4 regions of the Erwinia billingiae Eb661 genome follow, and region 1 is predicted to be linked to each of the others. Evidence: riboswitches for the same ligand, from Rfam matches in the RefSeq annotation. Region 1 holds a riboswitch; each other region holds the start of a gene.
What was found. A riboswitch is a leader RNA that binds a small molecule or an ion and turns the genes downstream of it on or off. The one in region 1 is predicted to bind thiamine pyrophosphate.
Positions count from the first base shown of each region.

Region 2: another riboswitch for thiamine pyrophosphate. It lies ahead of thiC (phosphomethylpyrimidine synthase ThiC); the one in region 1 lies ahead of thiB (thiamine ABC transporter substrate binding subunit).
Region 3: another riboswitch for thiamine pyrophosphate. It lies ahead of tenA (thiaminase II); the one in region 1 lies ahead of thiB (thiamine ABC transporter substrate binding subunit).
Region 4: another riboswitch for thiamine pyrophosphate. It lies ahead of thiM (hydroxyethylthiazole kinase); the one in region 1 lies ahead of thiB (thiamine ABC transporter substrate binding subunit).

Region 1 is NC_014306.1:840,890-848,332, forward strand. It holds gene EBC_RS05125 (DedA family protein) at 1-539, shown strand, start outside; gene thiQ (thiamine ABC transporter ATP-binding protein ThiQ) at 526-1,227, opposite strand; gene thiP (thiamine/thiamine pyrophosphate ABC transporter permease ThiP) at 1,211-2,821, opposite strand; gene thiB (thiamine ABC transporter substrate binding subunit) at 2,797-3,783, opposite strand; TPP riboswitch at 3,825-3,931, opposite strand; gene sgrR (HTH-type transcriptional regulator SgrR) at 3,967-5,628, opposite strand; gene EBC_RS05150 (sugar efflux transporter) at 5,874-7,052, shown strand; gene leuD (3-isopropylmalate dehydratase small subunit) at 7,092-7,443, opposite strand, start outside.
Region 2 is NC_014306.1:312,350-319,792, forward strand. It holds gene thiE (thiamine phosphate synthase) at 1-219, opposite strand, end outside; gene thiC (phosphomethylpyrimidine synthase ThiC) at 216-2,150, opposite strand; TPP riboswitch at 2,239-2,339, opposite strand; gene EBC_RS02835 (Rsd/AlgQ family anti-sigma factor) at 2,458-2,964, opposite strand; gene nudC (NAD(+) diphosphatase) at 3,049-3,822, shown strand; gene EBC_RS24670 (bactofilin family protein) at 4,188-4,730, shown strand; gene hemE (uroporphyrinogen decarboxylase) at 4,914-5,981, shown strand; gene nfi (deoxyribonuclease V) at 5,984-6,652, shown strand; gene EBC_RS02860 (YjaG family protein) at 6,718-7,308, shown strand.
Region 3 is NC_014306.1:3,045,485-3,052,927, forward strand. It holds gene EBC_RS15310 (ABC transporter permease) at 1-190, shown strand, start outside; gene EBC_RS15315 (FAD-binding oxidoreductase) at 221-1,621, shown strand; gene EBC_RS15320 (OprD family porin) at 1,775-3,049, shown strand; TPP riboswitch at 3,168-3,272, shown strand; gene tenA (thiaminase II) at 3,338-4,033, shown strand; gene EBC_RS15330 (ABC transporter ATP-binding protein) at 4,030-4,779, shown strand; gene EBC_RS15335 (ABC transporter permease) at 4,776-5,543, shown strand; gene EBC_RS15340 (ABC transporter substrate-binding protein) at 5,569-6,504, shown strand; gene EBC_RS15345 (hypothetical protein) at 6,705-7,443, shown strand, end outside.
Region 4 is NC_014306.1:3,312,749-3,320,191, forward strand. It holds gene EBC_RS16560 (FUSC family protein) at 1-1,537, opposite strand, end outside; gene EBC_RS26340 (fructose-bisphosphate aldolase class I, fragment) at 1,690-1,836, opposite strand; partial or broken gene EBC_RS26345 (class I fructose-bisphosphate aldolase) at 1,826-1,984, opposite strand; gene thiD (bifunctional hydroxymethylpyrimidine kinase/phosphomethylpyrimidine kinase) at 1,990-2,790, opposite strand; gene thiM (hydroxyethylthiazole kinase) at 2,787-3,572, opposite strand; TPP riboswitch at 3,608-3,710, opposite strand; gene EBC_RS16575 (potassium transporter Kup) at 3,792-5,669, opposite strand; gene EBC_RS16580 (hypothetical protein) at 5,820-6,065, shown strand; gene EBC_RS16585 (GNAT family N-acetyltransferase) at 6,093-6,515, shown strand; gene apbC (iron-sulfur cluster carrier protein ApbC) at 6,551-7,443, opposite strand, start outside.

The sequences.
Region 1 (7,443 bases):
TTGGCTGGCAATTCAAAGGGCCGCTGCACCGATGGTCATTTATTAAAAAGCATCAGGGGTTGATGGATAAAACCGAACATGCGCTGCATCAGCACAGCATGTTTACCATCATTGTTGGGCGTTTTGTCGGGCCGACCCGTCCGCTGATCCCGCTGGTGGCGGGAATGCTGGAACTGCCGGTGAAGAAGTTTATCCCGCCGAATATCATTGGCTGCGTGCTCTGGCCACCGCTGTATCTGTTGCCGGGCATTCTGGCGGGTGTGGCGATTGATGTGCCGAAAGGGGCGAGCAGCAGCATGTTTAAATGGCTGTTGCTGGCGGTGGCATTGCTGGTCTGGCTGGGATGCTGGTTGGGATGGCGCTGGTTACGTTCGAAAAAGCAGGCCGACTGGGCCAGCGCGTATCTGCCGCCGAGCCGTCTGCGCTGGCTGGCGCCGCTGGTGATTGTTATTGCCGTGGCCAGCTTTGTCGCCCTGCAATTCCATCCGATGATGCCGATATTCCGCCATCTGTTGTCAGAAGTCTTTATCGGACATTAATGCCCAGCACGGCGGCTTCAGCCACGTCACCATTGAGCAGCACGTCGGTGCTGCCGTCCCAGTAAACCCGTCCGTCGACAATCAGTATGCTGCGTGGCGCTATCCGCGCGGCATCCTCAATACTGTGCGACACCATCAGTAGCGTGATCTTCCTCTCCTGACAGACCTCATTGACCAGCTGCAGCATCTCTTTGCGCAGGGCCGGATCCAAGGCAGAGAACGGCTCATCCAGCAGCAGCAACGGTTGCTGACGCACCAGACATCGCGCCAGCGCCGCCCGCTGCCGTTGCCCACCGGAAAGTTGCGAAGGCAAACGGTCCAGCAAGGTGTCCAGACCGACTCTTCGCGCGATGTCCTGCAACGCCTGCTTCTGCTGAGGATCCAGCTTCAGCCCGGGATGCAGGCCAAGGCCGATGTTCTGAGCTACCGTCAGATGCGGGAACAGGTTATTCTCCTGGAACAGCATGGAAACCGGTCGCTTCGCCGGTGGCGTGTGGCTGTGATCTTCGCCATTCAGCAGCAAGCTGCCGCTATTTACCGCAAGAAACCCCGCGACCAGGCTCAGCAGGGTGCTTTTCCCCGCGCCGCTCGGGCCGAGGATCGCCAGCCTTTCTCCCGCCTGCATGCTCAGTGAAAAGCGCATCGGCAGATGGTTATAGAGGTAGGTCAGATTAGTTAACGTCAGCATGGCGTCCCGGCAGTTTTTCAATCAGGGTGAACAGAAGGAAGCAGAGCAGTAAAAGCAGCAGCGCAGTGACCGCGCCATCTTCGCTACGGTAGGAGCCAATCTGTTGATAAAGATAAAACGGCAGCGTGCGGAAATTTTCATTACCAAACAGCGCCACCACGCCAAAATCGCCAATCGACAGCACGCAGGCAAACGCCAGCGCCTGCGCAAGAGGGCGCTTTAACGCGCGCAGTTCGATCAGTTTGACGCGATTCCAGCCGTGAATATCCAGCGACAAACAGAGCCGGTTATAGCGTTCGGCAATGTCTCGCAGAGGGTTTTCCAGCACCTTCATGGCGTAAGGAATGGCCATCAGCGCATTGGTGAAAATTACGATGCCGTCGGCAGCGTCCGGCAGGCCCACGGTGGCATTCAGCAGCAGAAAGAAGCCGGTCGCCAGCACGATGCCGGGCATGGCCAGAATCAACATGCCGCTCAGTTCCAGCGACTGGCCGAGCCAGACGCGCTGACGCAGGCGCAATTCCCGGCTGCTCCACAGCAGCATCACCGTCAGGATCACACACAGCACCCCCGCGCCAAGCGCGATACGTATTGAGGTGAAGGTGGCCTGCCACAGCGCCGGTTGGCGTAATACTGCGGGCAGCCCCTGATTCAGGCCATCCACGATCACCGCCAGCAGCGGCGGCAGTAATAAAAGCAGCGCGGCGAAGATTAACAGCGCATCCCACACTTTGGCGCGCCCGCTGTCTTCAGGATTTCGCCAGCCGTTGATGCTTGCCGTGCCCGACGGAATCGCTTTGCTGAGCCACTGACTTAACATCACCAATCCCAGACAGCAGACCATCTGAATCATCGCCAGCAGGGCGGCACGGCCCGGATCGTAATCAAAGTTCAGCGCCTGAAATATCGCCAGCTCGATGGTGGTGGCTTTTGGTCCGCCGCCGAACGACAGGACGGTTGCGAAGCTGGCAAAACAGAGCATAAAAATCAGCGCGCCGGCAGGCAGAATTTGCCGCCGCAACCAGGGCCATTCGACCACCACGAAATGGTTCCAGCCGCGTAATCCCAGCTGAGCGGCCAGCTGGCGCTGCTCACCGGGGATCTGTTCCAGCGCCTGCAGCAGCAGACGCGCGGCTAACGGCAAATTAAAGAACACATGCGCCAGCAAAATGCCCTGCAAGCCATAGGGCGTGAAGGTATAGGGAATGCCCAGCAACGTGCAGAGATCGGCCAGCCAGCCCGTACGGCCATAGACGCTGAGGATGCCAAACACCGCCACTAACACCGGCAATACCAGCGTCATCGCGCAGAGTCTTAACAGCGTGTCCCGGCCGGGGAAGCGGCGTCGGTAAAGTGCGCGGGCCAGCGGGATCGCCGGCCCAACCGCCAGTACCGCGGAAAGAAAGGCCTGCCAGAAGGAGAAGCGCAGGACGTGCCAGAGATAGTCATCCTGCCAGAGATCCCGCCAGTGGATCGCCGGCGCACTCAGCCATAGCGCGCTGAATGCGGTCAGGGCCACGGCGACCAGCAGCGTCGCCGCCAGCGCACCGGGCACTAACGGGCCAGCACTCAGCGGCTGACGGCGCGTTGCCATGCACTGATCCATTGGCTACGTTGGCTGGCGACTTCCTGTGACGTGTATTGCAGCGAGTTGGACGGAACGGTCAGGGTATCGAAACCGGCAGGCAGGGTGCTTTTCACCACCGGATACATCCAGTTGCCGGTTGGGATACTGTCCTGGAACGGTTTATCCAGCATAAATTTCATGAATTTCTGCGCCAGCTCCGGCTGTTTGCTGCTTTTCAGCTGGCCGGCCACTTCTACCTGCAGGTAGTGACCTTCGCTGAAATTGGCGGCGGCATACTGCGATTTCTTCTCTTCAATCAGGTGGTAAGCCGGAGATGTGGTGTAGCTCAGCACCATATCGCCTTCACCCTTGAGGAACAGCCCGTAAGCTTCGCTCCAGCCTTTGGTAACGGTGACGGTTTTCTTCGCCAGCTTCTGCCAGGCTTCCGGTGCCTTATCGCCGAACACTTTCTGCATCCACAACAGCAGGCCGAGGCCCGGGGTGCTGGTGCGGGGATCTTCATAAATAATCTTCAACGGTTTGTCGCTGTTGACCAACTCTTTCAGGCTGGTGGGCGGATTTTGCAGCTTGGTTTTATCGTACACAAAGGCGAACCAGCCGTAGTCATACGGCACAAAGGTCTTATCGTTCCAGCCACCCGGAACGGTGACCTTGCTGGTATCCACCTGGCCTGGTGCGAACAGGCCGGTTTTCTCCGCCGCATCCAGCAGATTGTTATCGAGGCCCAGCACCACATCGGCCTTGCTGTTTTTACCTTCCATCCGCAGACGGTTAAGCAGCGAGACGCCGTCTTCCAGCGCCACGTATTTCAGCTCGCAGCCGCAGTCCGCTTCAAACGCCTTTTTGATGGCAGGACCCGGTCCCCAGTCAGCGGAAAAAGAGTCGTAGGTATAAACAGTCAGGACGGGTTTAGCCGCGAAGGCCGGGAAGGTGCCGAGGATCAGTAAAGGCAGAACTTTTTTTAACACTTTGCGTTCCTTGAAAGTTAGGGGTCGCAAAGGATCTGAGCAATCTGGAGAGTCTCAAATCCCTACGCCGGCATTATCCGGATCAGGTTCGACGGGTTTGTCTCAGCGCTGGCAGTGAAACACCGCGAACGCACCCCGTTGAGAACGGCCTATTCTAGTGATTTCCGCTGGGTAACGAAAGCATCATGCGTCGTCAGGGGCGAACCAGGCGGATTTAAAATCAAACCAGCCCAGCATATTCATTCTGACCCCGCGCATGCTGCGTTGACCTTCCAGCAGCAGCCAGTGATGGAACAGCGGATGCAGCGTCCAGGTGTTGATCAACTGCTTGCCCCAGTCGGCCAGCGGCAGCTTCTGTTCGCGCCAGCGTTGCGCATCCTTTTCCCAGTCCAGCGTGACGCAATGATGCACCAGCGGGATTTCGTACAGCAGCGCAAACACCGAAAATTCCAGCGGCAGGGTGAAGTTGGCGCTGCCGAGCCAGATATCGCTCTCGGCTTCGCCGCGGTGCCAGATGTCATAATCGACCTGTTGGGTGATCAACTCCACGCCCTGTTCGGCGAGGATCGGCCGTAACGCATTGGCGATGCCCTGATGCTCGACGTGATCGTTATACCAGGTCAGCGTCAGGGTGGTCAGCCCGTCGGGCTTCTGGCTGGCAGCCATATCGCGGCGATGATGCCAGCGCGGCAGCAGGCCATAAGCCGGAAACCAGTAGCGTTGATAGCCAATACCGGCATGATTCAGCAGGGCGATCGGGTTGAACAGCGTGCTGACCCAGCGACGGATGTGTTCATCGCGACCCTGTTCGGATCGCTGATCAAACAGCAGGAAGTAGCAGCCTTCTTCCAGACGGCTCTCTTCAGACTTTTCTTCCAGCCCTTTGCCTTCCAGCTTAACCCCGGCATAAACCAGCTCATCACTGATTTCCGGCAACACCCAGATATTCACTTCATCAATCAGCGCGCGGTAACCAAAATAGTCATCAAACGCCTGGATCCTCAGTTGGGTGGTCTGATTGCGCACCACCGCATAAGGGCCAGTGCCTATCGGCTGACGGGCGAAGTCCGTGAGGAAGGGCCACTCTTTCGGCAGGATCATGGTGCTGACGCTGCCCAGCAGCCAGGGCAGCCAGTTGTCGGGCTGATGCAGATGAATATCCAGCGTCCAGGGCGCCGAGGACTCGATGCGATCGAAATGGGCATAAAGGCGTTGGGGCTTCAGTCGCTCAAGGGTGCTGATAATGTCGGCCATCTCCAGCTCACGGCCATGATGAAAGTGGATCGCCGGGCGCAGATAAAACCGCCAGTGCAGCGGAGAAAGCTGCTGCCAGTGGTGGGCAATATCGGCTTCGATTTCCCCATTTTCCTCATTTATCCGCGTCAGGCTGCTAAAAATCTGACGGGCAAGGTGGGTTTCAGAACGACGCAGCGGCGTACCGGGTAACAGATTCAGTAACGAGCGATAGTACATCACCCGCAGGATATGTTTCCCCTGGCGGAAACTGCGGCCAAGATGAGAGATCAGCATCTGTCTGACCGTGTTTTTATCGCCCACCAGCTGCACCAGCTGGTCGATGCGATCGTTCTCCAGCAACTCTTCCGCCCGCTGCTGTTGCAATGCCAGTCCGGTGTAATGGAAGCTGAGCTTCGAACGTTTTCCGCGCCCGGCTTCAGCCTGCCAGTTCAGCCAGCCCTGTTCCTGCATCGCGTTCAGCAGATTGCGCATATGCCGGCGGGAGCAGCTCAGTTGTACCGCCAGATCGTTGAGCGTGGTCTCCTGCGGCTGGCCTTCGCAGCACTGCCACAGGCGGATAAACTGTTGTTGTAAGCGGGCAGAAGACATAAAAGAGGAACCCTTATCAGAAAGCAGTCTGTTTTTTCTTCCTTATATTAGGACGATAATGCCCGCAGATGAAAGAGCGGGAGACATTCTTCGAATGCGCTCTGACATTGATGATTCTGAGTATGGTGCCTTTCACCAGCCAGCCGGGTTAATACCTTGCTGGCTTTTTTCGCTGCTCCATGTTTTCTTCTATGCTTGCTGTTTGTCGACTCACCTCTGTGGCGACTTTTTTTGAAGGATCAGCTATGAAATCGCTCCTCACGCGCCGTCGCCGTATCAATCCTGTTTACGTCGCCTTTATGGCCGTGTCGTTTATGGTGGGCGTGGCGGGTGCGCTTCAGGCTCCGACGCTTAGCCTGTTTTTGACCCGTGAAGTGGCCGTTCGTCCGTTCTGGGTCGGGCTGTTTTACACCATCAATGCGATAGCCGGCATTGCGGTGAGCATTTTGCTGGCAAAGCGCTCGGACAACCGGGGCGATCGCCGCATGCTGATCCTGTTTTGCTGCGTGATGGCGATTGGCAACGCGCTGATCTTTGCCTTCAACCGTGACTATCTGACGCTGATTACCTTTGGCGTGCTGCTCTCCGCTCTGGCCAGCGTGTCGATGCCGCAAATCTTTGCCCTTGCCCGCGAATATGCTGATAGCTCCGCCCGAGAGGTGGTGATGTTCAGCTCGGTGATGCGTGCCCAACTGTCACTGGCCTGGGTAGTCGGGCCGCCGTTGTCCTTTGCGCTGGCGCTGAATTACGGCTTCACCACCATGTTTTTGATTGCCGCCGGACTGTTTGTGGTCTGTGTGGCGCTGATCTGGTTTGCGCTGCCGTCGGTGCCGCGCGTGGAACAACCGCCTGAAGTGGTGATCACCCAAATCAGCGCGTGGAAGAATAAAGATGTGCGGCTGCTGTTTATGGCTTCATTGCTGATGTGGACCTGCAACACCATGTATATCATCGATATGCCGCTGTATATCAGCAGCGTGTTGGGGTTGCCGGATAAGCTGGCTGGATTGCTGATGGGCGTGGCGGCCGGGCTGGAAATCCCGGCGATGCTGCTGGCGGGCCATTATGTGAAGCGCTTCGGCAAACGCAAAATGATGCTGTTTGCGGTGGCGTCCGGGGCGATATTCTATCTGGGGCTGGTGGTGTTCCACGACAAAGCGGCGTTGATGGCGTTGCAGATCTTTAATGCCATCTTTATCGGTATTGTCGCCGGGATCGGCATGCTCTATTTCCAGGATCTGATGCCGGGAAGGCCCGGTGCGGCGACCACATTATTTACCAACAGTATTTCGACGGGGGTGATTCTGGCGGGCGTGATTCAGGGCGCGCTGGCGGAAACCTTTGGCCATTATTCGGTTTACTGGGCGGCGTTGGTACTGTCGATTGGGGCGCTGGTGATGTCGGCCAAAGTGAAGGATGTCTGAGGGACGTTCGGGCGGAAGTGCTTCCGCCCGTGAGGGTCACTAACGCAGAAAGGCCGGCTGGGTTTTCTCATACGCCGTAATATCGGCGTCATGTTGTAGCGTCAGGCCAATGTTATCCAGCCCGTTGATCAGGCAGTGTCGGCGGAAGCTGTCGATGCTGAACGCGTAGTGCTTACCATCGGCGATGACCTCCTGCTTTTCCAGATCGACGGTGATTTCCACGCCCGGCTGTGCGGCAACCAGCTGGAACAGCGTGTCTACCTCTTCCTCGCTCAACGACACCAGCAGCAGCTGATTGTTAAACGAATTATTGGCAAAGATATCGGCAAAATCGCTGCCGACAATCGCCTGAATACCGTAGTCAGTCAGTGCCCAGGGCGCATGCTCACGG
Region 2 (7,443 bases), 530 kb from region 1:
CTGCCAGTAGTCATTGATAAACAGGCGTGCCTGATAACGCTTGCCCAGTTCGATAGCCGCCGCGATATCGTTTTCGACCGCCGCTTCAGGCAGATCCTTGATTCGTAACTGAATCGTACGCACGCCCGCTTCAAGCAGGCGCGCGATCCATGCCACCGTTTCCACGACCGGATAGAGTCCAAGCTGGGCCGACGTTGGCGGGAAGGCTGAGCGGCTCATGCTTTTTCCTCCTGCGACAGCGCATCGGCGGGGTGATAAAGTTCCCCGCCGCGGGTACGGAAAGCCTCTGACATTTCGGCCATACCAACCTCAATCGGTTTGGCTTCCGCCTCCTGTCTGGCGGCATAGTCCCGCACTTCCTGAGTAATTTTCATCGAACAGAATTTCGGGCCGCACATTGAACAGAAGTGGGCGACCTTGCCCGATTCCTGCGGCAGCGTTTCATCGTGATAGGCGCGCGCGGTATGAGGATCGAGTGCCAGATTAAACTGATCTTCCCAGCGGAATTCGAAGCGGGCTTTGGACATGGCGTTATCGCGGATCTGCGCGCCGGGATGCCCTTTTGCCAGGTCGGCGGCATGCGCGGCAATCTTGTAGGTAATCAGACCCTGCTTAACATCTTCCTTGTTGGGCAAGCCCAGATGCTCTTTCGGCGTGACGTAACAGAGCATTGCGCAGCCAAACCAGCCAATCATCGCCGCGCCAATACCGGAGGTGAAATGGTCGTAGCCAGGCGCGATATCGGTGGTTAGCGGGCCGAGCGTATAGAACGGCGCTTCGTGGCAGTGATTGAGTTGCTCGGTCATATTGCGGCGGATCATCTGCATCGGCACATGTCCTGGTCCTTCGATCATCACCTGCACGTCATACTCCCAGGCAATTTTGGTCAGCTCGCCCAGCGTATGCAGCTCGGCAAACTGCGCTTCATCGTTGGCATCCTGAATCGATCCTGGACGAAGTCCGTCGCCCAGCGACAGCGAAACGTCGTAGGCGGCGCACAGCTCGCAGATCTCGCGGAAGTGTTCGTAGAGGAAGCTCTCTTTGTGGTGAGACAGGCACCACTTGGCCATGATCGATCCCCCCCGGGAGACGATCCCCGTCAGGCGTTTTGCGGTCATCGGCACATAGCGCAGCAACACACCGGCATGGATGGTGAAGTAATCGACGCCCTGTTCAGCCTGTTCCAGCAAGGTATCGCGGAACACTTCCCAGTTGAGATCCTCTGCCAAACCGTTCACTTTTTCCAGCGCCTGATAAATGGGAACCGTACCAATCGGAACGGGACTGTTACGCAGGATCCATTCGCGCGTCTCATGAATATTGCGCCCGGTAGAAAGGTCCATCACCGTATCGGCGCCCCAGCGGGCGGACCACACCAGCTTCTCCACTTCCTCTTCAATCGACGAGCTGACCGCGGAGTTACCGATATTGGCGTTAATCTTCACCAGGAAATTGCGGCCGATAATCATCGGTTCGGATTCAGGATGGTTAATATTTGCAGGGATGATGGCGCGGCCGGCCGCCACTTCCTGCCGGACGAACTCTGCCGTGATATTTTCCGGCAGGCTGGCACCAAAGCTGTTGCCGGGATGCTGTTGCAACAGCACGTCACCCCGAATACGTTCGCGGCCCATATCTTCACGCAGGGCGATAAATTCCATCTCTGGCGTAATCACGCCCAGCCGCGCGTAATGCATTTGCGTCACGCAGCGGCCAGCCAGTGCCTTGCGTGGGCGGGGAAGATGGTCAAAACGCAAATGATCGAGGCCTTCATCCGCCAGGCGCTGTTGGGTGTACACCGAACTGAGCTGCTCAATGTGCTGAGTATCACCACGCTGTTCAATCCAGTCATTGCGTAGCCTGGCAAGTCCGCGATGCACATCAATTTTTGCGTCCGGATCGCCATAAGGTCCGGCCGTGTCATACACCGGTACCGGTTCGTTATCTTCAAACTGCGGATTGTCTTTGCTGCCACCGACCATCGTCGGACTGAGCTGGATTTCACGCATCGGCACGCGAATATCCTCGCGCGAACCGTTCAGCCAGATGCGTTTAGAATTGGGGAAAGCGGTGCCCTGAAGGGAGTCGATAAACTGCTGGGCTTCTGCGCGCTGTTCGCGGCGGGTCGGTCTTTTATCACGGGTAGACATAGCTCGTTCCTGAAAAAAGGGAATTTGCTTGCCTGGAGTTCGGAGGAGTAAGCGCAGGGTGTGAAAATGGTCGGATCCACACCGTCACTGAAGATTTACTCTTGTTCCCTTCGCAGGTACTAACCTGATCAGGTTCCGCGGATCCCGAATTAACGGTCTCAGCCCCTAAGGGCACTCCGACAAGAAGAATTTTGCTGGCAGACAGCACCAGCAAAACAATCGTGGCAGGACTGGCCTCGCCACATAGTGCCCTTTCAGCATAAAGGGGCTTTTTTGAAACTACAAGGGGTTTACAATCTGATAACGTTTACGCCGGACGGGCAAGCGCACTCTCATTAGCTGCCTCAGGCTTATCCGCCGTTTTTTCCAGCGCCAGCTGAATAAAGCGGTCTTCAAGCGTGAAACGCGCTTCCAGCGCTTCGCCCACTGTGGACAAAGCATTCTGGAATTCGAGACAGTTATCGTGATCGATGGCCTTCTCGAGATGGGTATCATACACCTGCATGATCATCTCGGTGTTTGCCTGCAGGGAAGGGTAGATCAGCGCGGCTTTAGCCAACTGTTCGCTGCCTTCCATCTCCTGAATAAAGCGTTGATAAACGGTGAAATGCCCGGTGGAAAGGTAATCCACCAATCCCTGACAGAAGCTGTCCAGCGCGTTTTCATCGAGCGTAGTGAGCGATTCCTTGTTAGGCTTGATGCCAACCAGACGATAATAGGCAATCAACAACTGCCTGCGGGAGCGTAGACAAAAGTCTACCAGGTCGCTACATCCGCCGACGCGCGCGGTCAGAACTTCTAACTGGTTAAGCATGAGTGACTCCATGAGTGTAATTATTACTATTTCGCCCCAATCCAGTAATTCAGAAAGTCTGTAAAGCTGAGGATGAGCAATTTTATGCAACGTGAGATTTCAAGCGTAGACGTTGGCTGGTGGGTTGTCAGTCATGAACATAAACTTTGGTTACCGAAAGGTCAATTACCGTTCGGTAGCGCGCAAGAATTAAGCCTGACAGGATCGAACGGATCACAAATCGGCGAGTGGCAGGGCGATCCCGTCTGGCTGATCTGTGAGAACCGTCAAGAGGGCATGGGATCCTTGCGTCAGATCCTCGATCTGGACGTGGGCCTGTTCCAGCTGGCGGGTAAAGGGATCCAGCTGGCGGAGTTCTATCGCTCGCATAAGTGGTGCGGCTACTGCGGCCATGAAATGCACCACAGCAAAACCGAACTTGCCTGCCTCTGCCGCCATTGTCGACAGCGCTATTACCCGCAAATCGCGCCCTGCATCATTGTGGCGATCCGCCGTGGGGAAGAGATCCTGCTGGCCCAGCATACCAAACACCGTAACGGCATCTATACGGTGCTGGCCGGTTTTGTTGAAGTCGGCGAAACGCTGGAACAAACCGTCGCGCGTGAAGTGATGGAAGAGAGCGGGCTGAAGGTGAAAAACTTGCGTTACGTCTCCTCTCAACCCTGGCCGTTCCCCCAGTCGTTGATGATGGCTTTTATGGCCGATTACGACAGCGGCGAGATTGTTATCGATCCCAAAGAGCTACTGGATGCGGGTTGGTATCGCTTTGATGCCTTACCGCAGCTTCCTCCTCCAGGAACGGTCGCCCGTCGCCTGATTGAGGATACCGTGGTGCTTTGCCGCGAAGAGGCTGAGTAAGTACCCAGGCCGGCAAATTCACCCTTTGCCGGCTTTTGCTGAACCCGCTCGGGTGTTTAATCATCGTATTTCATTTTTTTAAATAAACTACTGTGCTTAATCGTGCAGCATCACGTATTTTATTGTTCTGATTTTGTCTGCCAGACTGCATTAATATTAATGTCATGTTAATAACATCAGGGAATGATGCCATGGAAAGGTTCAGGAAAGAACATTACTTATGGGGCCTGTGGCTCTTATGGATTTTTTCTCTTTGTTGTTACCTCTTCCCGCAATATAAATTCTTTGATTGTTGCCTGAGGGTGACGATCGGCTGTTATTTAATATTCGTTTTATTAACTCTCGCTAAAAGGATGGATCCCAATATGTTTAACTTCAATAAGAAAGAAACAGACTCGCCAGTGAACGGCTCAGTCGATACCGCCTCGCTGCTGGCACCGAAGGCCGCGCTGGAGCTGGCTGATGAGAGCGCGACGGCGAAAGAAACCCGTATTTCATCAGGCAGTAAATTAACGGGTGAAATAATTAATGAAGCTAATATTTCGATAAATGGTCAGATCGTTGGCGATATTGTCAGTAAGAAAACGGTACAGATCGGTCAAGAGGGGAAAGTGAATGGCAAGGTATCTTCTTTGAAAGTTGTCGTAAATGGTTCGCTAAAAGGATGCTGTTACGCGAAGTCAGTCACGATTCTTTCCCGTGGCCGAATTGAAGGGGATGTTTATGCCGAGGATTTCTCTATTGAGAAAGGCGGCGTATTTATTGGCAATTCTCATGTGCTTGATGAAAACAGGCTGCCAGATAAAGCCTCGACCGCGGCGAGGACAAAGCCAGAAATATCTGAGTTAATGCCGCCAGCGCCGGGAAAAAATATCAATAAAGAGCGGGGTGATAAAGCCGCTAAATAAGGGTTTGATATGCGCATTAAGCCACCCAACCGGGCGCGAGGTTCACCGCCCGGTGGGTGAGCCCATTCTGTCTTCCGCTCTCAGCCGCCCGGCGATCGCTCAATTTTTGTGACGCTGTGGCAGCGCCATTTCCAATAAATGTTACACTACGCGCATGCATGTGTGCTTAGAGAGCTTTTAAAAATGAGTGAACTGAAGAACGATCGTTATTTGCGCGCCCTGTTGCGCCAGCCGGTAGATGTAACGCCAGTGTGGATGATGCGCCAGGCCGGGCGTTATTTGCCTGAGTACAAAGCGACTCGCGCGGTAGCCGGTGATTTTATGTCGCTGTGCAAAAATGCCGAACTGGCGTGTGAAGTGACGCTGCAACCGCTGCGTCGCTATAACCTGGACGCGGCGATCCTGTTCTCCGATATCCTGACCATTCCAGATGCGATGGGCTTAGGCCTCTATTTTGAAACGGGTGAGGGTCCGCGTTTCTCTTCACCGGTCACCTGTCGTGCAGACGTTGAAAAGCTGCCAATCCCCGATCCTGAACAAGAACTGGGTTATGTGATGAATGCCGTGCGCACCATCCGTAAGAATCTGAACGGTGAGGTTCCGCTGATTGGTTTCACCGGCAGCCCGTGGACGTTGGCGACCTATATGGTGGAAGGCGGCAGCAGCAAGGCCTTCACCAAACTGAAAAAGATGATGTATGCCGAGCCGGCCACCCTGCATCTGATGCTGGATAAGCTGGCTGACAGCGTCACCCTGTACCTCAATGCGCAAATCCGCGCCGGTGCGCAGTCGGTGATGATCTTTGATACCTGGGGCGGCGTGTTGACGGGTCGTGACTACCTTGAGTTCTCCCTTCACTACATGCACAAAATCATTGATGGCCTGCAGCGTGAAAACGACGGACGTCGCGTACCGGTTACTATGTTCACCAAGGGTGGCGGACAGTGGCTGGAAGCCATGGCGGCGACCGGCTGTGATGCGCTGGGGCTGGACTGGACGACCGATATTGGCGATGCACGCCGCCGTGTAGGCGATAAGGTCGCGCTGCAGGGCAATATGGATCCTTCCATGCTGTATGCCGCGCCTGCCCGTATCGAGCAGGAAGTAGCAACTATCCTTGCAGGCTACGGTAATGGCAGCGGTCACGTGTTCAATCTGGGTCACGGCATCCATCAGGATGTGCCGCCAGAGCACGCAGGCGTGTTTGTCGAGGCAGTCCACACGTTGTCTCGCCCATACCATCAGGACTAAGCATGGATATTCAGGCATTAAAACAGGAACAGCTTGCGCGTGCCGCTGAGGTGATACGTGAAGATGATTTTGAGGTAATGCCGCCCCGTTACATTGGCGGTGCCGATGTCGGGTTTGAGCAGGGCGGTGAGATAACCCGCGCCGCCCTGGTTATTCTGGAATATCCTTCGCTCCAGTTAGTGGAGCATCGTGTTGCGCGCATCGCCACCACCATGCCCTATATCCCCGGTTATCTCTCCTTCCGTGAATATCCCGCGTTGGTGGCCGCCTGGCAGCAGCTGGAGCATCGCCCTGACCTGTTAATGGTCGATGGGCAGGGCATTGCCCATCCGCGTCGCCTGGGCGTTGCCAGCCACTTTGGCCTGCTGGTGGATGTGCCGACGCTGGGCGTAGCAAAAAGTCGGCTGTGTGGCACCTTCGAACCGCTCGCCGATGAGCCGGGCGCCAGCCAGCCATTAATGGACAAAGGCGAGCAGATCGGTTTTGTCCTGCGCAGTAAAATCCGCTGTAATCCGCTTTTTATCTCGCCTGGCCATCGCATGAGCCCGGCTACCGCATTGAGCCTGGTGGAGAGCTGCCTGAAAGGTTATCGCCTGCCTGAACCCACGCGCTGGGCAGATGCCGTCGCTTCCCAACGGCCCGCTTTCCTGCGCTGGCAACAGAGGGGTTAACGGTGTGAGCCGTCACCTTTTCGGTTACACTGCAGGCCGCGCACTTATCTTTAAGAGATCCGAACATGTTACGTAATCCCATTCATCTGCGGCTTGAGAAACTGGAAAGCTGGCAGCACGTTACTTTTATGGCCTGCCTGTGTGAACGCATGTACCCCAACTACTGGGCGTTTTGCCAGCAGACAGGCTTTGGCGACAGTCAGATTTACCGCCGTATTCTCGATTTGATTTGGGAAACGCTGGTGATTAAAGACGCCAAAGTGAATTTTGACTCGCAGCTGGAAAAGTTTGAAGAAGCGATCCCGGCCGCAGAGGATTACGATCTGTACGGCGTCTACCCGGCTATCGATGCCTGCGTGGCATTAAGCGAATTACTGCATTCGCGTCTGAGCGGTGAAACTCTGGCGCATGCCATTGCGGTAAGTGAAGCGTCGATCACCAGCGTCGCGATGCTGGAAATGACCCAGGCCGAACGCGAAATGACCGATGAAGAGCTAAAAGAGAATCCTGCTGTTGAAGAGGAATGGGATATCCAGTGGGAGATTTTTCGCCTGCTCAGCGCCTGCGAAGAGAGGGATCTTGACCTCATCAAAGGACTGCGATCTGACCTCAAAGAAGCCGGGATCAGTAACATCGGTATAAATTTTCAGCAGTAAGGCGATAAAACGTGACTTCAGGCCTGATTTGTAGCGCCTAAAGGCTTCACATTCGCCCCCTGTCTGGTCTACATTTGGGGGGCTGAAAAATGTGGCTATCGGTGCGTGTATGCAGGAGAGTGCCAGAAACTGGTT
Region 3 (7,443 bases), 2.2 Mb from region 1:
CACCGGTGGCAACAACACCGGGCTGGCCTATCAGATTTTACAGGCAGGTTATCAGCTGGATATTCCGCTGATGTTTGCCGCGCTGCTGTTGATTTCGTTAACCGGGATCGCGCTGTTTGGCGTGATGTCGTGGATTTCCCGGCGCGCCCTCAGCGCCTGGCATGAAAGCGAAGCCGTGCAATCTCACTAATTTAATGACCCTTTTGCCGACAGGATGAGTATGGACAGTGAACAACGTAAGAACGCCGTAGAGCAGATGCTGCTGGCGCTTCCCGACCTCGAGTGGACGCTTCAGGCCCCCAAGGTCAAACGTCTTTCGCGCGATTTTCACTGGTTCAGCCCGGTGCTGAAGCAGCAGCTGGAAAACAAGCAGGCCGATGCGGTGGTTCGCCCGCGCAATGAAGAAGAGCTCAGCCTGCTGGTCAAGGCCTGCGTGCAGCACGGCCTGCCGCTGATATTACGCGGTGGCGCAACCGGCAACTACGGTCAGCTGGTGCCGCTACAGGGCGGCATTCTGGTCGATATGACCGCGTTTAATCAGGTGGTGGAACTAGGTGAAGGCCGCGTGCGGGCGCAGGCGGGGATCCGTCTGGCCGAGATTGAAACGGTGACCCGTCCTGAGGGCTGGGAGCTGCGCTGTATGCCGTCGACCTATCGGCTGGCGACGCTGGGTGGACTGTATGGCGGCGGCTTTGGCGGCATCGGCTCAATCAACTATGGCCCGCTGGGCGCACCCGGCAACGTGCTGAGCGTGAAAGTGATGACCATGGAAGCCGAGCCGCGCATCCTCAGCGTTCCCGCGCCGCAGGCCTTGCTGCTGCATCATGCTTACGGCAGCAACGGCATCGTGCTGGAAGTCGAGCTGGCGCTGGCGCCGGTGCATCAGTGGATTGAGCGGCTGGATGTGTTCGACGACTTTACCGATGCGCTGGACTATGCCAATGCCTTTGCCCGCTCGCCAGGGCTGGTGAAACGCCAGCTTGCCCTGTTCGCCGCACCAATCCCGAGCTATTTCACCCATCTGAACGGCAACTACCGGGCCACGCAACATGCGGTGATCAGCGTGATTGCGGAGCAAAGTGAAGGCCTGTGCAGCGGACTGTTAGAAAAGTATCGCGGCCAGAATGCCGTGCGCCAGACGGCGAACGAGGCGCGTGAAGCCAACGCCTCGCTGATGGAATATTGCTGGAACCACACCACGCTGCATGCGCTGAAAGTGGACAGCACCCTGACCTATTTGCAGACGGCGTTCAATTATTCCACCTATCGCCAACAAATTATTGCGATGGCGGAATTGTTCGGCGATGAAGTTATTTCCCATATTGAATTCCTGCGTGACAACGATAGCAATATCACTGCCAGCGGATTACAATTAATTCGCTATTCCAGTGAAGAAAGATTGAACGAAATAATGCAGATATTCCGCGATAATGATGTAAAAATAAACAATCCGCATGTCTTTACCATTGAAGAAGGTAAGCAAGGGGAAATTAAGGCCGAGGTGGTTTCAGTTAAAAAGGCGCTGGACCCGGCAGGACTGCTCAACCCAGGCAAGCTGCAGGGTTGGGACGTGCGCGACACGCTGGAATTACCAAGCGATCCGCTGTCACTGAATAAATGAAATCAGCATAAAATTAATTACAGTGAGTAAATAAAGCACGTATCTAAAATAACGCGCTCGCCACTGGACGGTTTTACCGGATACCCAAAAACAATTACTCAGCAAATTTTGCTGCGGGCAGATCATTTTCAAATTTTTGACAGGAAGCTATTGATGAAAACAAAGAAGGTCAACTTTGCGCTAAAGTTGGGTGCACTCGTCGTCTCTCAGGCTTTATTAATGGGTCACGCGCTGGCCGCGGCACCGGTTTCGGATTGTGATGCCGGCGTGGCCGATTCACTGACCGAAATGTTTACCTGCGGCTCGGTCCATGGCAGCCTGCGCAGCCTCTATTATTCCACCCACAACGCCTATTTCTCACCGGGCTATTCGCAGGACACCGTCAGCTACGGTGGCAGCGTGAAGTACGCCACGGCGGAATATTATGGCCTGAGCCTCGGCGTCAGCGGCATTTTGCAACGCGGCATCTCGCATAACGATGACCACTTGATCGGTGAACTGGGGCCAAACGAGACCGGCGTCGGCGAAGCCTATCTGAGCTGGCACTATCAGGACTTCCGTATCACCGCCGGTGACCAGCGTATCAATATCCCGTTTATCGGCGACTACGACTGGCGCATCACCCCGATCCTGTTCCGGGGTGTGGACGCCAATTATGGCGACAGCGACAACTTCCTGCACGCCACCAAAATTACCCGCTATAAACCCTGGGGTGACGATCAGTTCCTCGACACCACCGCCTACACCGACGCCGATGGCCGCACCAACGGCATGTGGGGCATCGGCGGCGGACGTGCCCTGAAGCTGGATGATAAAAAGCTGACCGGCCAGCTGTGGTACGAGGAATACAATAACTACACCAAGATGGTTTACGCCGACAGCTTCCTGTCGTGGTCGGAAAATCCGTTGCAGCCCAAAATTGGCGTGCAGTTTATTCGCGGCCTGAGTCAGGGCGATGCGCTGGCCGGCGAAGTAAACAGCACCAGCTACGGCGCGCAGTATGCGATGAATTTTGTACCTTCATTGCGCTGGTCACTGAACTGGGACCATATCGCCGCCAGTGAGAATGCCTATGGCAACGGCGCGCTGGTGACGCCTTATGCCCATAACACCTCGTCCGGCCAGTATTTTGCCCAACCGTTCTTCACCAGTACCCAGGATTTGGGGAGCGGCAACGCCTACTCCACCGATCTGAACTGGACCGCCAACAGCAATATTTCCCTCGGCAGCCGCTACTCGTTTATGGATTTGACCGCCAGCGCCGGCGCGTCCAGCAGCAATCAGTCGGAGTACCTGATTTACGGCACCTACAGCTTTGATGGCGTGCTGAAAGGGCTGAGCCTGACCGACTTTGTCGGCGTGCAAACCACCTCGACCTCTGACAAGAACTTCTGGCAGAACCGCTTAGCGTTAGAATATGATTTCTAAGCCAAAACAGGCTTAGTGGCGCTTAAACAACGGCTTTCGCAAGAAGGCCGTTTTTCATTATGACGCCAACTCGGCTGCCAGCCATCGATTGTAATCAAAAAGTAAATATCGTATAACAAGCCTCTCCGAGGGGTGTCCTTTATGGGCTGAGATGGCGACGTTAGCCGGACCCTTTGAACCTGATCTGGGTCATGCCAGCGAAGGGACGGGTTGGCAATAGCACCACTTTCGATCGTTGCCTGTTCATACCTCTGCACGCCCGGATCTCCACTCACTTTTGGAGGTCCCATGTCTGACAACATGTTTTCCCGTGGTCTTTATGGCCAGCTTCGCCAGCAGGCCGCGGCTGACTGGCAGCACTACGTTAACCACCCTTTTCTTCAGCAGTTGGCCCAGGGCACGCTGCCTGAAAGCGCGTTTCGGCTTTATCTGACCCAGGACTACCTGTTCCTGATCCATTTCGCCCGCGCCTATGCCCTGCTGGTCAGCAAGTTCCGAACCTTGCCAGAAATGCGTGCCGCCACCGCCTCGCTGAACGCCATCGTCGCCGAGCTGCCGCTGCATGTCGGTTACTGCACGCAGTGGGGCATCAGCGAAAGCCAGATGCGCAATGAACAGGAAGCGCCCGAAACCCTCAACTACACCCGCTATGTGCTGGATATCGGCCAGTCCGGCGATGCGCTGGATCTGCTGGCCGCGCTGCTTCCCTGCGTGGCGGGCTATGCCGAAATAGGCCTCGGCTTGCTGCACAATCCCGCCACCGTCACCGAAGGCAATCCCTACCGCTCGTGGATCGCCAACTACGGCGATGAAAACTATCTGGCCAGCGTACAGCGGGCGATTGACCTGCTGGAAACGGTCGGGGTTCAGCGCGGCGCACAGAGCCGTCTGCCGGAGCTTTCAACCATCTTCACCACCGCCACCCGTCTGGAAAGCGCCTTCTGGCAGATGGGCCTGAATGCCAGTTTGAGTAACGTGGTATGAACAGTCATGACATTGCCCGCGGCGTGATCCCGCCGGGGATTCAGGTTCGCGATCTGACCCTGCGCTACGGCGCACGGACGGTGTTTGAGCAGTTGAACATTGATATCCGCGGTGGGCAGTTTGCTGCGATGCTCGGTGCCAGCGGCGTCGGCAAAACCAGTCTGCTGAAGATCATTGCCGGGCTGGCGCAGCCGACGGCAGGCACGGTCACCGGCAGCGACGGTCTGCCGGTTCCGGGACGCGTGGCTTATATGGGGCAGAAAGATCTGCTCTATCCATGGCTAACCGTCCGCGAGAATATCAGCCTCGCCTCACGCCTGCGTGGCGAGAAGCCCGACCGCGAATGGGCTGACGAACTGACGGATCGCGTCGGCTTAAGCGGCTATGGCGACAGCCTGCCTGCCGCGCTGTCCGGCGGCATGCGGCAGCGTGCCGCGCTGGCCCGCACGCTTTATCAGCGTCAGCCGATGGTGCTGATGGATGAGCCCTTTTCAGCGCTGGATGCCATTACCCGCACCAGTATCCAGACGCTGGCCTCAATGTTACTGACCGGCCACACGGTGTTACTGATCACCCACGATCCGCTGGAAGCCTGCCGCCTTAGCCACCAGCTGTTGGTGCTGTCTGCCGCCGGGATTGATGATTCCCATCAGATTGCCGGACTGCCGCCCCGGGCCCCTGACGATCGGCACCTGTTGCAGAGCCAGGGTGAATTACTGCAACAGCTGACCCGGGCGGCAGGATGATATCCGCAAAAGAATCGGCCTTTGGCCGCTGGCGGCGTGGCCTGACGGTATTTATCGGCCTGATTGCCGTCTGGTGGGCAATCACCCGCAGCGGCGTTCCTGCCTTCCTGCTGCCCACGCCGATGTCGGTTGCCGACGTCCTGTGGACCAGTCGCGCGTATCTGGCGGCGCACACGCTGGTGACCGCGGCAGAAATCGTCAGCGGGCTGGTCGCCGGCGTGTTGCTCGGCGCCATCCTTGCACTGTGCATGATGTTCTCTCCCCGCTTACAGCGCTGGCTGATGCCGCTGGTGTTGACCAGCCAGGCCATACCGGTCTTTGCGCTGGCACCCTTGCTGGTGCTGTGGTTCGGCTTCGGCATCAGCGCCAAGGTGGCGATGGCGGTGCTGGTGATTTTCTTCCCGGTCACCTCGGCTTTCTTCGACGGGTTGCGCCGGGTCAATAACGATTTTCTCGACCTCGCCCGCACCATGGGCGCGTCCCGCTGGGCGTTATTACGCCATGTGCGGCTGATGGCGGCGCTGCCCGCGTTTGGCTCCGGGCTGAGGATGGCGGCTGCAGTGGCGCCGATTGGTGCCATTATCGGCGAATGGGTCGGCGCAGGAGAAGGTCTGGGCTACGTGATGCTGAACGCCAATGCGCGGATGCAAACCGAACTCTGCTTTGCGGCACTTTTTATTCTGGTGCTGATGACCCTGCTGCTGTGGCTGGCAGTGGACAGTGCACTGCGTCGCCTGATCCGCTGGGCACCGGAAAATGACTGATCGATACCTCACTCAAGGGAAACACATGTTTAAGAAAACTCTCTGCGGCCTGCTGCTGACTGCCGCCTGTGCCCACGCCGCCTGTGCCAACGACAAGCTGACGCTGGTGCTGGACTGGTATATCAACCCCGATCACGCGCCGATCATGGTCGCGGAACAGATTGGCGCGTTTAAGGAACAGGGGCTGGAGGTGAAGATTGTGCCGCCTTCCGATCCGGCATTGCCGCCACGGCTGGTGGCAGCCAAACAGGCCGACCTGGCGATCACCTATCAGCCACAGCTGCATTTCTTTGCCGATCAGGGCTTACCGCTGATGCGCGTCGGCACGCTGATCAACTCGCCGTTAAATACGGTGATTACGCTGGATAAAAGCATCACCTCGCCGGCCGGGCTGAAAGGCAAAAAAATTGGCTACTCGGTCAGCGGGATTGAACAGGCGACGCTGGGCACCATGCTGAACCATGAAAAGGTCAGTCTGGATCAGGTGAAGATGGTCAACGTCAATTTCCAGCTCAACAGCGCGCTGATGGCGGGCCAGGTCGATGCGGTGATAGGCGGCTATCGCAATATCGAAGCGCTGGAGCTGAAGCAGCACGGTCAGTATCCGCAGGTATTCAACGTTGAGGACTACGGCGTTCCGGCCTATGACGAGCTGATTATCGTGGCGAATCGCGATGAGGTGAACGCGCCGAAAATCAAAAAATTCCTGATTGCGCTGAAGAAAGGCAGCGACTACCTGCATGCCCATCCGCAGGAGAGTTGGGATGCGTTCGCCAGTGCGCACCCGGACCTTAATAATGCCTTAAACAAAGCCGCGTGGATGAAAACCCTGCCGATGTTTGCCCGCGATCCGGCCCATCTGGACAGAGCCCGTTATGACGCTTACGAACGGTTCCTTTTTGACCATAAGCTGATCAAAAAAATAACGACGGTTAACAATTACGCGATGGAATTACGTTAAGAAATCGTAAAGCCCGCCAGTCGATGCTGGCGGGCGAACAGATGTTACAGGCCATTTCAAGCTGCTGATTACCCTCGGCTATCTGGCATTATCCTGAAAAGCTTTTCCCCCAGGCTTTCTTAGCAAGAACTTATGCCATACTGGAACCTACTGTACAGGTTCTCTGATGCCTGTCCCCCCTCCGACCCCGGGTAAACTCCATGAGCAACTTCCTCAGTCCTGCCGCCGCCTACCTTAATCGCCGCAACGAATTGCTGGCGCAGCGTTCTGTGGTGGAGTCGCCCGTGGTGATTCAGACGATCAATAAGGCGTTGTTAGCCAGCGAGATCGCCATGGCTACCTTCCACGATTTGGAAGCGTTAAAAACCCTGCAACTGCGTAAAGCCAGGCTGATTGACTGGCATGAAGCTGAGAGTCAGCAAGAGCTGCAAAACTTCGAGCTGGCCAGCAATGCGCTGACGCTGGCGGACGATGACAATGAGCAGGCATTCCTGAGCTATCAGCGTGATTTTGCCTTAATGGCCGCCTCATTCTCCTGGCAGCATGCCAGCCTGCAGATCGTGCAGAATGAACTGTTCGCCACTACCTTCAACCTGTGGCTGGAGACGCTGGAAGAGCTGTTTGCGTTACCGGACAGAAAGTTGCTGTTTACCCGCATCAGCAAAATTCTGGCGTTCTCAATCGGTAAAATCCCGGTGCTGGGCGAGGCGATAGACGTTTACCGTATGCTGGTGTCGGTGATGTCCGCCAGTCTGGAAAAAGCCAAAAGCAGCGATGCGTATTTCTCGACGCTTGAAAGCTACACCGAGGCCGCCAACATTTGCAGTCGGGGCATTTTGATTTTCTGCTTCACCACCGAAGCGGTGCTGCGCGGGCGGCCTCTGCCGAACGAGGCGCAGCTGAATGAGAAAATCAAAGGTCATTACGCCAGCGTGATAG
Region 4 (7,443 bases), 2.5 Mb from region 1:
TGGCCGTGACCAGCACCGCCAGTAAAATGCCCACCACGGTTGAGATCGAGGCATTAAGGATCGACAGCAGGTCGGGCTGCAAATCGTGCGTCATGCCGATAAAACCGGGGATCTGGGTGGCGATAATCAGCCCGATAAAGTTGGTCGACGGATTGGCGATGACCAGTCCCAGCGCCAGCAGTCCCGGCGCCAGACAGATAATCAGTGATTCAAAGGTTACGGTCATCGGGATCAGCAGCCCGACGTACAGCACGCTGATCACAATGGCGATCAATACCCCTTTCAGAAACACCTTCATCGAAGCGATTGGGCTGTCCATCGCCGCGAAGAACGAACAGACAACCGCGGCTATCATCGGCGTTGACGCGCCATCTTTCCAGCCGGTGCCAATCCAGAAAATACAGCCGATCATCGTGGCAGTGAACGCGGTGAAGGCCGATAACAGGATCAGCCCTTTATCGCGATGCTTCCTGATCAGCTTAAGCCTGCCGCGCTTTTTCTCCGGCGACAGCTGGCTAACGCGCTCGCGGGCGTTGAAATAGGAATCGGCAATGCGGATAAAATTCAGCAGCCTTTCCAGTAACCCAATCAGCAACAAACCTTCTTCCGCGTTCATTTCACCGCGGCCATACAACGCTTTGATCCGCTCCTGCGAGGCAGTGATGTCTGCCTCAATCGACTGCGCCTGGCCGCTTTGTTCCGGGCTGTTCAGCCAGACAAGGAAGTGACTGAACGACTCGGCGACAAAGTCCGGGAAGGTGATGCCCTGCTCCGCCAGCAGGCTCAGGCGCTTCTCAATCGCGGTCAGCGTTGGGATCAGATAGGAAAGATGTTGATACTGCGCGCTGACCAGACGGATGAGCTTGCGCGCGGAGTCCCCTTCATACACGCAATGGGTGATCAGGGTTTCAACCGCCACCGGATAGTTCGCCATCTGCACCAGGATTTGGTCCCTTTCGGGCGAGCTCTCTTTCGATTCAATGGTCAGCAGTTCGGTGCAGACGTTCTTTGCAGTGTCGAACCAGTTACTGACGCTGTTTTCCAACAGATTGCGCATCCGTACCGGGAAAACCAGCATATGCACCAGGCTGCTGCAGATAATCGCCACGGTAATTTCTTCGATACGGGAAATCACTGTATAGGTGATCGACAGCGGCGTGGTGACATCGGCAAAGCCCATGATCGCCGCGCTGTAGCCTGCCAGCATAAACACGTAGCTCTTCGGCGTGCGGTCATGCAGCGACAGATACAGGCAGCAGGCAACCCACAGCGAAACGCAGAGGCTGAACAGCATCGGATGGGTAACGGTTATCGGGTAGATCAGAAAGATAAAGATCCCGCCCAGCACGGTGCCAAGAAAGCGGAACAAGGCTTTCGACAGGGTGGAGGCAGAATACAGCTGTGAAATCACGTAAACCGAGACCATGGCCCAGGCCGGTTTATCCAGGTTCAGTTTCAGCGCGATATATAAGGCGATAAAGGCGGCAATGCAGGTTTTGACGGCAAATAACCACGCATTTTTAGATAACCACTTCATTATTTACTTCACGGCTCACGTCAGACTAAAGCGCTATTTTAGCGATTTTCAGGCAAGAGTGGAGAGGCTTAAGCATCGATAGTTTGTAACAAAATAATCACATAGGGTGAAAGATAAGGGGCTAATCATTGTCAACCCCTTATCGTTAGCGATTAAGCAATGGTGACGTCTTTCGCCAGATAGACATCCTGCACCGAATTGATCAGCGCCACGCCATCCTTCATCGATTTCTTAAAGGCTTTACGGCCCAAAATCAGCCCCATACCGCCCGCACGCTTGTTGATCACCGCGGTGCGCATAACGGCGCGACACCGAGGCCAGCACGCCATAAGTGGAGGCCACGCAGTTACAGCCCGACTCGATGGCCAGCTCGACGATCTTCTTTGGATCGAAATAGAGTGGATTGGCAGCAAATGACGCGCCCGCCAAGTGCTCGACGCCCTGATCGTCCGCTACCACCAGCGATGAAAATGGTGCACCGGGCCGATGCCCTTGCCGACTTCCAGCGAATCGGCCTGCTCCAGCGCGCCCTGTAACCAGCCCTTGGCGTCCTGCACCGTCGACACCCAGTTATCATGCCGGGGTCGCAGCGCGGCCAGCGCAGCGGAAAGCGTACAGCCGGTGCCATGGGTATGCTTTGTTGGCACGCGCGGCGCGGTAAAACGCTGCTCCAGCTGGCGGCTGAACAGCCAGTCCGGGCTTTCGGCATCGCTCAGATGTCCGCCTTTCATCAGCACCGCCTGGCAACCCAGCGCTAACAGCGCCCTTCCCTGTCGCCGCATCTCATCTTCGTTAGTGGCAACCGGACACTCCAGCAGCGCCGCCGCTTCCGGCAGATTTGGCGTGATCAGTGAAACGTGCGGCAACAGGCACTCACGCAGCGTGGCAACCGCCGTCGGCGAAAGCAGCGGATCGCCACTTTTCGCCAGCATCACCGTATCCAGCACAATCCACGGCACGGACGAGGCCTTCAGTCCTTCAGCCACCACCTTGACGATATCGCTGCTGGCTAACATGCCGATTTTTACGCTGTCGATGCGCACGTCGCTCAGCACGGAATGTAATTGTGCCGCGACAAAGTCGGGCTCAATGCGGTAAACCGACTGCACGCCACAGGTATTCTGCGCCACCAGCGCGGTGATCACGGTGGTGCCATAGGCACCCAGCGCCGAGAAGGTTTTCAGATCGGCCTGAATGCCCGCGCCACCGCTGGGATCGGTTCCGGCAATGCTCAGTGCGTTGATGCGCTTCATCCCTGAACCTCCAGAGTGAACAGCTCGTCGAGGAACAGCGCAACAAAACTGCCGGGACCCGCTGCCGCCATCGCCGCGCGTTCGCCTGCCAGGCTCATTATCCGGCAGGCGCTGGCAACGTGCGTTAACCGGTCGCCAGGCAGCGCGGCAAATCCGGCCACCACCGCCGACAACGCGCAGCCGGTGCCGACCACGCGGGTCATCAACGGCGAACCGCCAGCCACAGCCAGCACCCGTTGGCCATCGGTGACGTAATCCGTTTCCCCGGTGACCGCAACGATGGCGCCGGTGGTGCTGGCCAGCAGACGAGCGGCGTCCAGCGCCAGCGCCGAGTCATGCAGGCTGTCGACGCCGCGCCCGGAGGTTGCCTGGCGCGCCAGCGCCATGATTTCCGAGGCGTTGCCGCGAATAGCCGCAGGACGGTGTTCCAGCAGCTGCTGACAGAATTCAGTGCGGAAGGTCAATGCGCCGACGGCAACCGGATCCAGCGTCCAGGCACGCTGCGCCTTTCCGGCCGCGTGCACAGCGGCCAGCATCGCTGTACTGCGGGAATGGGTGAGCGTGCCGACGTTGACCAGCACGGCATCGGCAATGGCGCTGAACTGCGCGGCTTCGTCGGGATCAATCACCATCGCCGGCGATGCGCCCAGCGCCAGCAACACGTTGGCAGTAAAAGTCTGCACCACATCGTTGGTCAGGCAGTGAATTAACGGCGATTTTTCACGGAAGAGGTGGAGCGACGCCACGGCATCCGCCGCGACAAAGGTATGAGGTTGGTTCATGGTACAACTCCCAACCGGCGATCAAGAAGGCGATGCGGTCAGGCATCTGACTTCCCTCCGCTGGCATTATCCAGTTCAGGTTCGACGGGTTTTTCTCAGCCCTTTCTTTGGAAAGAAACGGCACCCCGAGTCATTTACTACGTGCTTTCAGCCGCCAGATTACGGGATGGCGCTTTTCTTTACCATCCCCCAGGCGTTAATCAGATCAACATTCCACCGCTACACCGGGATGCGGCGACCGATCTCCACCACACGGTCACTGGGCAGGTAGTAGTAGTCGGTCACATGCATGCCGTTGCGCGCCATCCAGCTGAAAATCACGCGCTGCCAGGCCGGCAGGCCGCCGCTACCTTCGCGTGGGATGATGTTTTCATGGCCCAGATAATAGGTGACATCCTCGGTATCCAGCTCGCAGTTATCCAGTTGCGGATAGCGTAACAGCGCAGGGATATTCGGCCGCTCCATAAAGCCATACACCGCCAGCGCGTGCCAGAAGCCCGGCGCAAGCTGGGTGACGGTTAAGCGCTCGTCGGCATTGATGCGCGGAACGTTGTCGATAGCGATCGTTAGCGACAGCACGTGCCCATGCAATGAGCCGTTTCGCTTCACCTGCCACTGCATCACCGGCGGCGTGCCCTCTTTCTCCCGCGTCAGAAACACCGCCGTGCCCGGCACTCTGGGTATGGCTTTTTCTTCCAGCATTGCCAGGAAGTCGTCCACCGAAATAAATTTTTCGTGCACCGCCCTGCTCGCCGCTTCCACGCCGCGGTGCCAGAGCAACATCACACCGTACACGACCAGCGCCAGGATCAGCGGCATATAGCCCCCCTCGAACACCTTACTCATATTGGCGACCAGGAAGCACAGGTCGATGACAAAGAACACACCGGCAATCAGCAGGCTGGTGAGCCGGTTCCAGCGCCACACCTCATGCATCGCAACATATAACAGCCCGGAGGTCATGATCATCGTCAGCGACACGGCGATGCCATAGGCTGCTGCCAGCTTGTCGGAAGATTTGAAGAACACCGCGAGGAAGATGGTCACCACCATCAGCAACCAGTTAATCGCCCCGATATAGATTTGCCCGTAGCTCTCTTCGGTAGTCTGTTTAACCCGCAGCCTCGGCAGCCAGCCTAGCTGAATTGCCTGACGGGTCATGGAAAACGCACCGCTGATAATCGCCTGACTGGCAATGATGGTGGCGAGCGTGGCGAGGATCACCAGCGGGATTTGCAATACCGGCGGGCAAAGCCGGAAGAAAATATTTTGCGTTACGTCAGCACCTGAAAGCAGTAACGCTGCCTGTCCGGCGTAGTTGAGCAGCAAGCTGGGAAAGACGATAGCAAACCAGGCCAGCCAAATCGGCTTTTTGCCAAAATGGCCCATATCGGCATACAGCGCTTCCGCACCGGTGACGCAAAGGAATACGCCGCCGAGCACCAGAAAGCTGACGATGCCGTTGGAGAAGAGAAAGTCGATACCGTACATCGGGTTGAGCGCCACCAGCACCGCAGGATGCTGCACAATCCCCCAGATGCCCAGGCCGGCGATAACCGCGAACCACAGCGCCATAATCGGACCAAAGACTTTGCCAATCTTCGCCGTGCCCAGCGGTTGAATGGCAAACAGCGCCAGCAGGATCACCACCGCGCCAGGCAGGATCCAGGGTTGTGATTCCGGCAGGATAATGGTCAGCCCTTCAAGGGCAGAGAGTACCGAGATCGCTGGCGTGATCGCACCGTCGCCATAGATCAGCGCCGCACCGAAAAGCCCGGCAAACAGCACCAGCGGTCGCCGTTTATCCTTGCGTACTAATAGCGACATCAGCGCCAGAATGCCGCCTTCGCCATGGTTGTCGATGCGCATCGCAAACAGGGCATACTTTACCGAGGTGATCATCACCATGGTCCAGAACAGCAGCGACAGCAGCCCGAGGATCACCTCCGGCGTGGGTCCTTCGCCCGACAAAGAGAGCACGGTTTTTAAGGTATACAGCGGGCTGGTGCCGATATCGCCAAATACCACCCCCAGCGCGCCGGCGGCAAGTACCGGCAGGCTAAGCGTATTTTCTTGTGTGTCCTGACTGGCGGTCATTGCGCCTTCCTTATGAAACCCCAATCTCTTTACACTGGCCTGGAGATGGGAAAGCGTCAACTTCGCCCAAGGACTCTTTTGGCTAACGGCCAACAATACGCTACTCTTGGGCATCATCCCGTCCTGAGCCGAGACAATACGCAACGCATTATGACCAGACCGCTTAATGAACAGTACGGCATCAGCGTGGCAGCGCTGAAGATGCTGCAATACCTGAAACAGATTTCACGCGGGGATCGGGGGTTTTCTATCCTCGACACCACGCTTAACCACCGTTGCAACGTGACGCCACCGGATAATTTTAAGGTGCTTGATGAGCTGTTTGAGGCCGGAAAAATTGACTACGACTATCGCGGCACCGGGCTTGATGGCGAACGGCATGTCAAGCCGGTCTGATAATCCCCGCGCGCGCCGGAGCCAGTCGTGAACGTTCGTCCCTTTACTGAGGCCGACCGCCCTTTCCTGCGCACGCTGTTTCTTGCGTCGCGCAAGGCAAACTGGCACTGGCTGGATGGCAGTGACTGGGCGCTGGAAGATTTTGATCGGGTCACGCTGGGCGAGCGCATCCTGGTGGCGGAAGACAACGGTCACCGCCTCGGATTTGCGGCGGTGTTACCTAACGATAATTTTCTGCACAGCCTGTTTATCGACCCCGACTGGCAGGGAAAGCACGTGGGCAGCCTGTTGCTGACCGCCGTGCAGGCGGCGTTCACCTCCACCGGCGCGTTGAAATGCATGAAGGCCAATCATCATGCGGTGGCCTTTTATCAACGGCATGGCTGGACGATAATTTCTGACGGCGAGAGTGAACACGGTGAGTACTGGCTGATGCATTTTGTGCGCTGAACGCTCTCCCGGCGATGAAACCGGGAGAAGGTGACTCAGACCGCGCGGAAGGCGATATCGGCAGGGATCACTTCCCCTTGCCAGTAAAGCTGGGCAGCCACCGCACCGGCCAGTTGGCGATACATCGCCGTAAACTCACTATCCGGACGACGCACCACCGTTGGCTGTCCATCATCCAGATCCTCACGCAACGTAATGTGCAGCGGCAGCTGGGCCAGCAGGCGCGTATGGTATTGCTCTGCTAATTTCTCCGCCCCGCCGCTGCCAAAAATAGCCTCGTGGTGACCGCAGTTGCTGCAAATATGCATACTCATATTCTCAACGATACCTAATACCGGGACGTTAACCTTCTCAAACATCACGATACCTTTTCGGGCATCCACCAGCGCGATGTCCTGTGGCGTGGTCACCACCACCGCACCGGTCACCGGCACATTCTGCGCCAGCGTCAGCTGAATATCACCGGTACCCGGCGGCATATCCAGCACCAGATAGTCGAGGTCCGGCCACATCGTTTCGTTCAGCAGTTGCATCAGCGCTTTGCTGGCCATCGGCCCACGCCAGACCATGGCGTTATCGTCCGTCACCAGATAACCAATCGAGTTGGTTGCCAGGCCGTGCGCCATAATCGGCGCCATATGCGTGCCGTCTGGCGAGGTTGGGCGTTCATCACGGGTGCCGAGCATGTCGGGGATCGAAGGACCGTAAATATCGGCATCCAGCAGCCCGACTTTGGCTCCTTCAGCGGCCAATGCCAGCGCCATATTGACGGCGGTGCTGGATTTTCCCACGCCACCTTTGCCCGAGCTGACGGCAATAATGTTCTTCACGCCGGTGGCACCGGGATGATTTTTCACTCTTTTCAGCGTGGCGATGTCGTGCGTCAGGCGCCAGCTGATAGCGGTGGCGCTGGTCAGACGTAACAGCT